Regions from separate parts of the Microbulbifer spongiae genome, predicted to be linked through region 3. Evidence: predicted binding sites of a transcription regulator. Region 3 holds the regulator's gene; each other region holds the start of a gene.
What was found. Region 3 encodes PhoB, which activates phosphate uptake and scavenging genes when phosphate is short. Its sites were predicted from a motif close to TGTCATAAANNTGTAACA; they were not measured.

Region 1 (3,281 bases), 760 kb from region 3:
ATTGCCGCGCGGGTCGAAGGCGACATTGTCCGGATTGGCAAACCAGCCGTGGGGGGAGATACTGTCACTGGACTGCTGGCCATAGGCGCCCCGCTCGGCGGGGTCCCCGGCATTGGGATCCCCCCCGAGCAGAAAGAGCTGCCACCGGAAGTCATCGCTGGTGTGGTCGCGGTTGCCGCTGGTGCCCGGCGGTGCAATTTCCAGGACGTGGCCGCGGGTGTTGTGCGCACGGGGGTTGGCGGCATCGATATCGTTCTTGCGGCGCTGTTTGTTTTTGGTCAGCATTACGTAGGTGCAGTCATTATGGGGGTTGGTCTCCACGTCCTCGGGGCGATCCATGGGGGTGGCGCCCAGTAGAGCAGCGGCGCGGCGCGCGTCGATCAGAACATCGGCCTGGTTGCGAAATCCGTGCTCTTCCGTGAGCGGCCCCTGTCCGTAGCGCAAAGCCAGCCATTCCCCCTGGCCATTGTCTGCAAACCTTGCAGCATAGAGTGTGCCTTCGGTCAGCAGTTCCCTGTTGCCGACATTGTCCTCGGGTCGATAAATGCCCCGGGAGATAAAACGGTACACGAACTGGTGTTCGTCATCGTCGCCACCGTAGGCCACCACCGCCTGGCCAGGCTTGCACACCAGGGTAAATCCCTCGTGCTCAAAACGCCCCAGGGCCGTGAGCTTGCGTGGCCTGGATGCTGGATTGTAAGGGTCGTATTCCACCATCCAGCCAAAGCGGTTGGGTTCGTTGGGCTCCACCTGGATATCGAAGCGGCGATCATAGTTTCCCCAGTTGCGGTTCGAGGGGGCGATACCAAAGTTGTGATGATTGCGCGCCTCGCGGGGGTCTTCTATTTTTTCGGGGTCCCCTTGAAAGGCACTGCCAAATCCCTCTTCCGCGATCAGTACTGTCCCCCAGGGGGTTTTGCCGCCCGCGCAGTTGCCGATGGTGCCCAGCACCCGTCTGCCTGTGGGGTCTTCTGCCGTGCGCAGTCGCCTGTCTCCGGCAGCCGGGCCGCGGATTTCCATCGCTGTGGCTGCGGTAATCCGCCGGTTGTAGGGGCTGTCTAAGTGTATCTGCCAGCCATCCGGGCCGCGTTCGATTTCCACAACCGAGTGACCACAGGCGGCCTGCTCCACCGCTACATGGGCGCCACTGACACCGCGAGTGGCACTGAATTCATCATTGTAGCCGGGAAACATCAGGTGGGGTTGGGTGTATTCGTGATTTACACACAACAGCCCGCGCGTGCTGTTGCGGCTGCGGGCGTGCATATCCCCCCGGTTCGGGGGGGCATTCGGGGCCAGGGGCATAAAAGCGATAAAGTCATTGTTGTAGCCAAAGCGCTGCTGCTGGCTTTTGCTGTCCAGCTTTTCCGGGTGAAAAGGGATATCCGTCTCGGTGATGGGGTCTCCCCAGCGCAGTAGCAGGTCGGCGCGGTATCCCTCTGGCAGGTGATGTTGCGAATCCAGGGCGTGGGGAATTTCCGTAAAAGAGAGGTTCTCCCTGTGGTTTTTTTTCTCCTCGCTGCTGCAGCCGGGCAACAGCATGAGTTTGCCGGCGGCTCCGGCAGCTGCTGTGGTACCCAGGGCTTTCAGCAGGGTGCGTCGAGGGGGGTGTTTGGGGTGGTGGCTCACATTCTGCTCCGGTAGAGGGCGTTGATAGGTGCGATCAACCGCCTTGGTGAATCTCTGCGGTACGGTTTGACAGGCCGGACACCGGGTGGTTGTGCCCGTGTCATGGCCAGAGCTGATCCACAAAGGCTTCAGGTTTCCATAGGGAGATTAGCGGTCAATTTTGAAAGATTAATGACACCTTAAAAAAAACGTCACGCAACAGTCATAGTCACCACTTACTCTGCGCTGCGCTAAAAGACGCCACCGGCAAAACGGGAGTGGGGATGTGATGAAAGATAACAGCCAGTGTTTGCGGCGGCTGGATATGCCTTTGATGGCGCTCGCTGTGGCCATGCATACAACAGGTGCGGTTGCGCAGCAAGACGGGCCACAGGCCATGGAGACGGTAGTGGTCACCGCCCAGGCCAGCAATGCACGCAGTGATCTGGAGCGCCAGCGCAACGCCAACAAAGTGGTGGCGGTACAGACCTCCGATGCGATCGGGGAACTGCCGGATGCCAATGTGACCGAGGCACTGCAGAGAATGCCCGGCGTGTTTATTGCCCGCGACCAAGGCGAAGGGCGCTTTGTGGGTGTGCGCGGAATAGACCCCAACCTGAATGCCTCGACGATCAATGGGATAAGCCTGCCGGCACCAGAAACGGACAGTCGTGCGGTGGCCCTGGATGTTATCCCCTCGGATCTGCTCGCCAGCCTGGAAGTCTTCAAGACCCTGACCCCGGATATGAGCGCCGATTCGATTGGAGGGGCCATCGAAATCAAGAGCCTCAATGCCCTGGATTACGATGACAGCCAATACAAATTCAGTGCAGAGAACAGCTACAGCAGTCTTCAGGAAGAAAACAGTCCCAAACTTGCCGCGAGCATGACCCATGTATTTGCCTTGTCTGGTGACAGGAGATTGGGTGTGGCCCTGGCCGCCAGTCATCAGAAACGCCATTTCGGTTCGGAGAATATCGAAACCGATGGTCGCTGGGAGCATTTTACCGCCGTGGACGGCAGCACCGGGATTGGTGCCAGAGAGATTGAACAGCGCGATTACACTATCACACGTGAACGTACCGGCATTGCGGCCAATTTTGATTTGGATCTCGGCAGCGATGCCAGCCTCTACCTGCACAGCCTCTATTCAGACTTTGCAGATGAAGAGATTCGCCAGCGCAATTCCTGGAAACTGGATGCGCAACGGGATGTGCCGGAAAGTATCTCGGATAATTCGGCAGAGTGGGAAGAGGCAGCGCTGGAAAAATCCCTCAAGGATCGTCGGGAACAACAGGAAATTCTCTCTGTGGTTTTCGGTGGTGAACACTATTTTGACCTTTGGAATTTCTCTTTTGCCCTGGGGTACTCTCACGCAGAGGAAACCGAACCCCATCGCCGCGATACCACTTTCGTTCTGGAGCCCTTGCGTCTGGGGTACGTGGAAGCCGGTAAAACCCCGCGTATGGCCGTGGACAGTAAAGGGCTGGAAAAAGTGTTGGACCCGGCCAGCTACCAGTTGGATGAACTGGTCATTGAGGACAATGACACCGAGGACGGAGAACTGAGCCTGCGCCTGGATTTTAGTCGCGAATTTGAATGGGCCGGTAATCCGTCCACCATACAATTTGGCCTGCACGAGCGCCAGCGGAAAAAACAAGGGGATTTGAACG
Region 2 (3,281 bases), 1.1 Mb from region 3:
GGCGCGATTATAGAGGGATAAAGGCACGAGTTCCAGTCCCATCAGCAGGTTATAATACTCGCTTACCACCCCGCCCATGCGAAGAGTGAGATATGCACCTGTTCGTCGACAATTTAACCAATATTGATTTCAGCTACCTGGACCGGCAGCGCGGTCTGGTAGGGGAAACCTGGCTGGCAAATGCCACCCTGGATGGCGCACTCGACAGCCAGGGCATGGTGTGCGATTTTGGTATTGTCAAAAAAACTCTTCGCCACTGGCTCGATGACCAGCTTGACCACCGCCTTCTGGTACCCACCCTGTCCCCCGACCTGGAGCTCGCAAACCACGGCGGCCAGATATCGCTTACCTGGTCACTGGCCGGCGGAGAGCAAATATCGGTGTCCGGCCCGGAACAGGCTTTCGCACTGGTAGAAACAAAGAGTATTCACCCACAGGCGGTTGCAAGCTGGAGTGTGCAGCAACTGGCGGGCGCTTTCCCGACCCATGTCGATCAATTGAAGCTCTGCTTCGATGCAGAGATGATTGAGGGCGCTTTTTACCATTACAGTCACGGACTGAAAAAGCACCTGGGCAACTGCCAGCGCATCGCCCACGGCCACCGCTCCCGTATCCAGGTGTTCATCGAGGGACAACGCAACAGAGCACTGGAGCAGCAATGGGCTCAGCGCTGGAGGGATATTTATCTGGGCACGCGCGAGGATTTACAGGCAGCGGGCGGTGCAAAAACCCTGCGCTTTGCCTATCAAGCGCAACAGGGGCGCTTTACCCTTACGCTTCCCTCGCGCTGTTGTGCAGTCATTGACTGCGATACCACCGTCGAACAACTGGCCCAATATATTGCCAATACCCTGGCCGCGGAATTACCGGGCAAGGAAATTACCGTGCGCGCTTACGAGGGGCTGGGCAAAGGGGCCATCGCCACTGCACAGCTGTAAGCTGTGCCATCGCATACCCGGAGTGATTGAGTGCAACAATTCGAGGCTGGTCGATCTTGAACCTGATTGTTTTACAAGAAACGGATTTCATCAGCGCCGGACTTGTCCGCCTGAGCGGTCGCAGGCTGGAATATATTATCCAGGTACACAGGGTCGAGCCCGGCCAGCGGTTGCGCGTTGGGCTATTGAATGGCGATATCGGTTTTGGAACAATCACCACGCTCACCGACCAGTGTGTGGAGCTCAAGGTGGAATTACAATATCCCCCGCCCCCTGCACTACCCCTGACCCTGGTTTTGGCGTTACCGCGCCCGAAGATGCTAAAGCGTGTCATTCAGCATGTCACAGCACTGGGTGTGAAAAAGCTGATTCTGCTCAACAGCTACCGCGTGGAGAAATCTTATTGGCAAACACCCTGGCTCGGGCGGGACAAGATTCACCGACAATGCCTGCTGGGACTGGAACAGGCGATGGATACCCGGATGCCGGACATTATTCTGCGCAAACGCTTCAAGCCCTTTGTGGAGGATGAGCTGCCCGAACTGGCAGCCGGCTCACGAAAACTGCTTGCCCACCCGGTTGCCGGTGAGTACTGCCCTATTGATATCGGGGAAACAACCACCCTGGCCATTGGCCCCGAGGGCGGCTTTATCCCCTATGAAGTGGAAAAACTGCAGGAGGCAGGCTTTCACCCAGTGCATTTAGGGCCGCGTATTCTCAAAGTGGAAACAGTGCTGCCGGTACTGGTGAGCCGGCTGTTTCCCGCCCGCTGAATTCCACTGATATCCGCTCTCCCGGATTGGCTTGCGAGTTGTCGCCAAGAGAGGTACGCAGGGTTCAATCCCTTTTTAGGAAGCATTGCACTGCGCTTTTTGACATACTGTTAATCAAGATTTCTTCATTTCTTCAACAACGCCACCGATAATCCCCACCCGAGCAGCCCACAACATGCTCACTGCGCGCAGTGGGGATATTTGTGATTTATTCATCAACATTTCATCATTTTGTCATAAAGAGGACATATTTTTCGGCCTCATTTTACTGCCTTAAGGTCAAACTGTTATGTACCCGCTTCTTCATCGTTTGTGCCACACATTGATACTGTCATTCGGGCTGGCCTGGACCTCCGCGGCCGCAGCGGAAGTCCCGGCTTTCGATCCAAACACAAACGGTCTCTTATTTACCCTGCACGGTTCCAACACTATTGGGGCTCAACTGGCACCCAATCTGATTCGCAAATACCTAGCCACAAAGGGTGCACAAAACATCCGATCCACACCCCTGGGCACAATCAACGAGCAACGCATCCAGGCGGATGTTGGAAACCAAGCAGTTTTTATTGATATTGCCGCACACGGCTCCAGCACCGGTTTCAAAGGGCTGGAACAATCACAAGCGGACATCGCCATGGCCTCCCGGCCCATCAAGGCCGCGGAACGGGTCTTATTAAACCGGTTGGGAGATATGCGCAGCAATCGCGCAGAACATGTAATTGCCATTGATGGAATTGCGATTATTGTGCATCCGGACAATCCAGTGAAGCACTTGACCTTGCAGCAAATTGCAGCCGTTTTCTCCGGTGACATTCGCAATTGGTCACAAGTTGGTGGGCACCGCGGCCACATCCGAGTTTACGCCCGCGACAACCAGTCCGGCACCTGGGACACGTTTAAATCCCTGGTTCTTGGCAAGGATTACAGCCTTATTGAAAATGCGGAACGATTCGAATCCAACGATCAGCTCTCCGACAGGGTTGCCGCCGATTTAAACGGTATCGGGTTTGTCGGGCTGGCATCGATTCGCCATGCCAGAGCCATCGCTGTTTCCCATCAGGACACCCAGCCCCAAGCCCCGGTGCATCTCACCATCGCAACCGAAGACTACCCTCTCTCTCGCCGCCTGTTCCTGTACACGCCGGTGCATTCCCTCAAGCCGGCAGCAGAGGAGTTTCTGTACTTTGTACAGAGCGAGGCGGGCCAGGAGCAGGTAAAGACAACCGGGTTTATCTCCCAAACCCCGATCAGCATCAAGCCAGCAAGCACGCGGGAAGGCCCTGAAGATTACCTTGCATTAACCCAACATGCGGAACGCCTGAGTATCAATTTTCGCTTTGCAGAGGGCAACGCCACTCTGGACAATAAAGCCCAACAGGATATCCAGAGGCTGGCGAAGTATATGAAAAAGCCGGAGAACCGTGATCGTCAATTATTGTTGATCGGTTTTGGGGACGAAAAAGCCAGTGCAGAGCGCTCTGTTGTATTGTCCAAACTGCGTGCGCTAACAGTTCGCTCCGCCCTGCACCATCACCAGGTCAACACAGCACCGGTACAGGGGTTTGGAGCC
Region 3 (3,281 bases):
GCCCGGTCCCACCACTGCCCCGCGAACGACCGGGATCGACCCGGTAAAAGCGTTCTGTCAATCGGGGAATATGTACCGGATCTATGCCGATGCCCTGGTCCTGTACACTAAAATGACCGCCACGACGGTCCTGCCACCAACGCAGCTGGATTGTCCCCCCCGCCGGGCTGTACTTCACGGCGTTGAGCACCAGGTTGGCGAAGGCGCTGTGCAGCTCGCCGGCGTCGCCACGGATGCGGCTGTCGGTTTCGCACTGTACCAAGACCTTGTGGCGACCGCCGCTAAAACTGCGCGCCTCCCGCGCAACCCGCCCTATCAGTTCGCTTACATCCACCGGCACATCACCAATCTTGCACTCAGAGGTCTCCAGGCGCGCCAACAGCAGCAGATCGTTGACGAGTGCCGCCATGCGCGCGGCCTGCTCCTCCATTTGTGCCAATGGCCGCTGCCAGGGTGGCGGTGCCACATCACTGCCCTGCAGGGTTTCCAAGTAGCCGGTGATCACGGTCAGGGGCGTGCGCAGTTCATGGGAAACATTGGCGACGAAATCGCGGCGCATTTGTTCCAGATTGCGCAGGCGGGTGATATCGCGAACAATGACCAGTGCTTCATTCTGGCCGTAGCGGGTGACTTCCAGCTGAAGTAGGAGGGCCTCGTTGCCGGGGGCTGGCAGGGTGAGGGGCTCCCGCACTCCGCTGGCGTCGCTGTGCATGTAACTGACAAAGCCGGGGTCACGCACAAAGTTGACCAGCGACTGCCCGGTATCACTGGCCTGCAGGCCGAGGAGTTCACCGGCGGCGGGGTTCCACCAAGCCAGATTATCGCCGTTCTCCAACGCCACTATGCCCTCTCTCAGGGCATTGGTGCTGTCCTGTACCCGGCGCAACATGGCGTGCAATTTCTGTCTTTCACGGCGGTGGCGGCGCTGTATACGGTAGAAATCGTCGTAGATCTCCCCCCAGATGCCAAAGGTGGAGGGCGACGGGCCGCGCCGGCCACCGGCCAGCCAGCGATTGAAGCGATGCTGCTGCCACAACAGCGATACCAGATAGACAGCCAGGCCCGCGATCAGGGCAATCGACCAGTTGCCCCAGATGAAACCGAGGATGATGCAGCCCAGGGCAATAAGGACAAAACGCGAAAACTCGCCAATACTGCGATCAAACATAGCCAAGTCGTGTTACCAAACGGACAACAGGGGGGATCGTTTCCTCCCCAACTGAATCACCTCTGGAAATCCGCCCGCTGAGCAATGGGCGTATCGGTGGGGATTCCGCGGGCACCAGTGTCTGCCCGGTGAAATTGTCACACTTTTTCAACAGTTTGCACAGAAAATCGATAGCCGGTGCCCCGCACCGTCTGGATATAGCGGTCGTGGCGGTCCAGTGCTAGGGCCTTGCGCAAGCGGCGGATATGTACGTCCACGGTGCGCTCCTCCACATAGACATTACCACCCCAGACATGGTCGAGCAGCTGGGTGCGGGTATAGGCGCGCTCCTGGTGGGAGAGGAAGAAAGTAAGGAGGCGGAATTCGGTGGGGCCCATATCGACCGGTTGGCCCTTGATGGTGACCCTGTGACTGAGAGGGTCCAGTACCAGATGCCCGGCGCTGAGGGGGTCCTCGGGAGTGGCCGGGCCAGCGCGGCGCAACACCGCTTTCAGTCTGGCCACCAGTTCGCGGGGGGAGAAGGGCTTGGTAATATAGTCGTCCGCGCCGGTCTCTAGCCCTTTGATTTTATTATCTTCCTCGCCTTTCGCGGTGAGCATGATAATGGGCACGGCAGTGGTCAGTTCGTCGCGCTTGAGACGCCGGGCCAGTTCCACCCCGGACACATCCGGCAGCATCCAGTCCAGCAGAATCAAGTCCGGCTTTTCGTCGATAACCAGAGCGTGGGCCTCGCGCGCATTCTCCGCCTCCAGACAACGGTAATCCGCCATTTCCAGTGCCACCCGCAGCATATCGCGCACCGCGGCCTCATCATCGACAATCAGGATCGTTTTACTATGCATTTGTCTGCTATTTCCGCTCTGTTGTCAGGATTTCCCATCACCGCCGGGGATTAAACGGGAATAGTATGACAAATATATGACGATCGCCCCCAGGCTCCCAATGCTGGGCTAATTCAGCAGGTATTGCATTGATATACCCATGAAAATAGCCAAACCCACCCAGTTATTGTTGAGAAAAGCCTGAAAACAGGCATCCCGCTCCCGCTTGCGAATCAGCCACTGCTGGTAGGTGAAGAGTATCGCCACAGCGACCAAACCCAAATAATAGACGGTGCCCAATCCAAAGCGCTGACCGAGGAACAAAAGAGCGATCAATACCAATAGCTGCAGGGTTGCAGTCAAACCCCTATCCATGTCGCCAAACAGGATTGCTGTGGATTTCACCCCGATTTTCAGATCGTCGTCGCGGTCCACCATCGCGTAGAAGGTGTCGTAGCACAGGGTCCACAACAGGTTTGCTGTGTACAACAGCCATGCCTGGGGGGGGATTTCGCCGCTGACCGCGGCAAAAGCCATGGGGATACCCATACTGAAAGCGGCCCCCAGGACTACCTGCGGCAGATGGGTGTGACGCTTGGCAAAGGGGTAGCAAAAAGCGAGCCCCAGGGCCGGCAGCGACAGGGTTATCGTGAGTGTGTTGGTAGTCAGCACCAACCCGAAAGCCACAGCGCTGAGTCCGGCGAATAGCCCCAGAGCCGCACGGGGGGAGATACTGCCGGTGGCGAGCGGACGCCCCGCTGTGCGTTTCACATGGCGATCAATTTCACGATCGGCGAAGTCGTTGACCGCACAGCCAGCTGCGCGCATCAGGATCACCCCGAGCGTAAACACGGCTGACAGGTGCAATCCAGGCCAACCGCCGGCGGCCAGCCACAGCGCGGACCAGGTGGGCCACAGCAGTAGCAGTATACCAATGGGCTTGTGCATACGTGCCAGCTGCCAGTAGGGCATCACAGCGGGCCAGCGCCGTGCAAGATATTCGCTGATCAAGGCGGATTCTCTCTGTCGTTGGATGCGGTGGCCCCGCTGGGCGGCCCGTCGGGCCGGAAGCTCGAGAGAAAAGTCTCGGCTACCAGCAGTGGCTTGTCCCGCAGCCAGAATGTGGAGCGGCGCCCCCAGGCATTGTCACTCTCCCTATCGAGTGCTGCCAGTTGCAGGCAGGGGTTGCGTGTCAGGTGGTTGAACTCCATATTGCCACGGCGAATGCCGGGCTCGCTGAACAGCAATTCCCCCAGCGGCCGATTGTCCAGACTGCGCAGGTTGCGGGATTT

Region 1: M8T91_RS02660 (PhoX family protein) is a predicted target of PhoB. The motif match lies at 1,789-1,806, and genes of this name have one in related genera.
Region 2: M8T91_RS04145 (substrate-binding domain-containing protein) is a predicted target of PhoB. The motif match lies at 1,944-1,961, and genes of this name have one in related genera.

Annotation. Positions count from the first base shown of each region.
Region 1 covers NZ_CP098023.1:673,402-676,682, forward strand. The annotation lists gene M8T91_RS02660 (PhoX family protein) at 1-1,629, opposite strand, end outside; gene M8T91_RS02665 (TonB-dependent receptor) at 1,898-3,281, shown strand, end outside.
Region 2 covers NZ_CP098023.1:1,005,066-1,008,346, reverse strand. The annotation lists gene M8T91_RS04155 (6-carboxytetrahydropterin synthase) at 93-938, shown strand; gene M8T91_RS04150 (16S rRNA (uracil(1498)-N(3))-methyltransferase) at 965-1,711, shown strand; gene M8T91_RS04145 (substrate-binding domain-containing protein) at 2,001-3,281, shown strand, end outside.
Region 3 covers NZ_CP098023.1:4,344,604-4,347,884, forward strand. The annotation lists gene phoR (phosphate regulon sensor histidine kinase PhoR) at 1-1,168, opposite strand, end outside; gene phoB (phosphate regulon transcriptional regulator PhoB) at 1,306-2,010, opposite strand; gene ubiA (4-hydroxybenzoate octaprenyltransferase) at 2,119-2,961, opposite strand; gene M8T91_RS18075 (chorismate--pyruvate lyase family protein) at 2,997-3,281, opposite strand, start outside.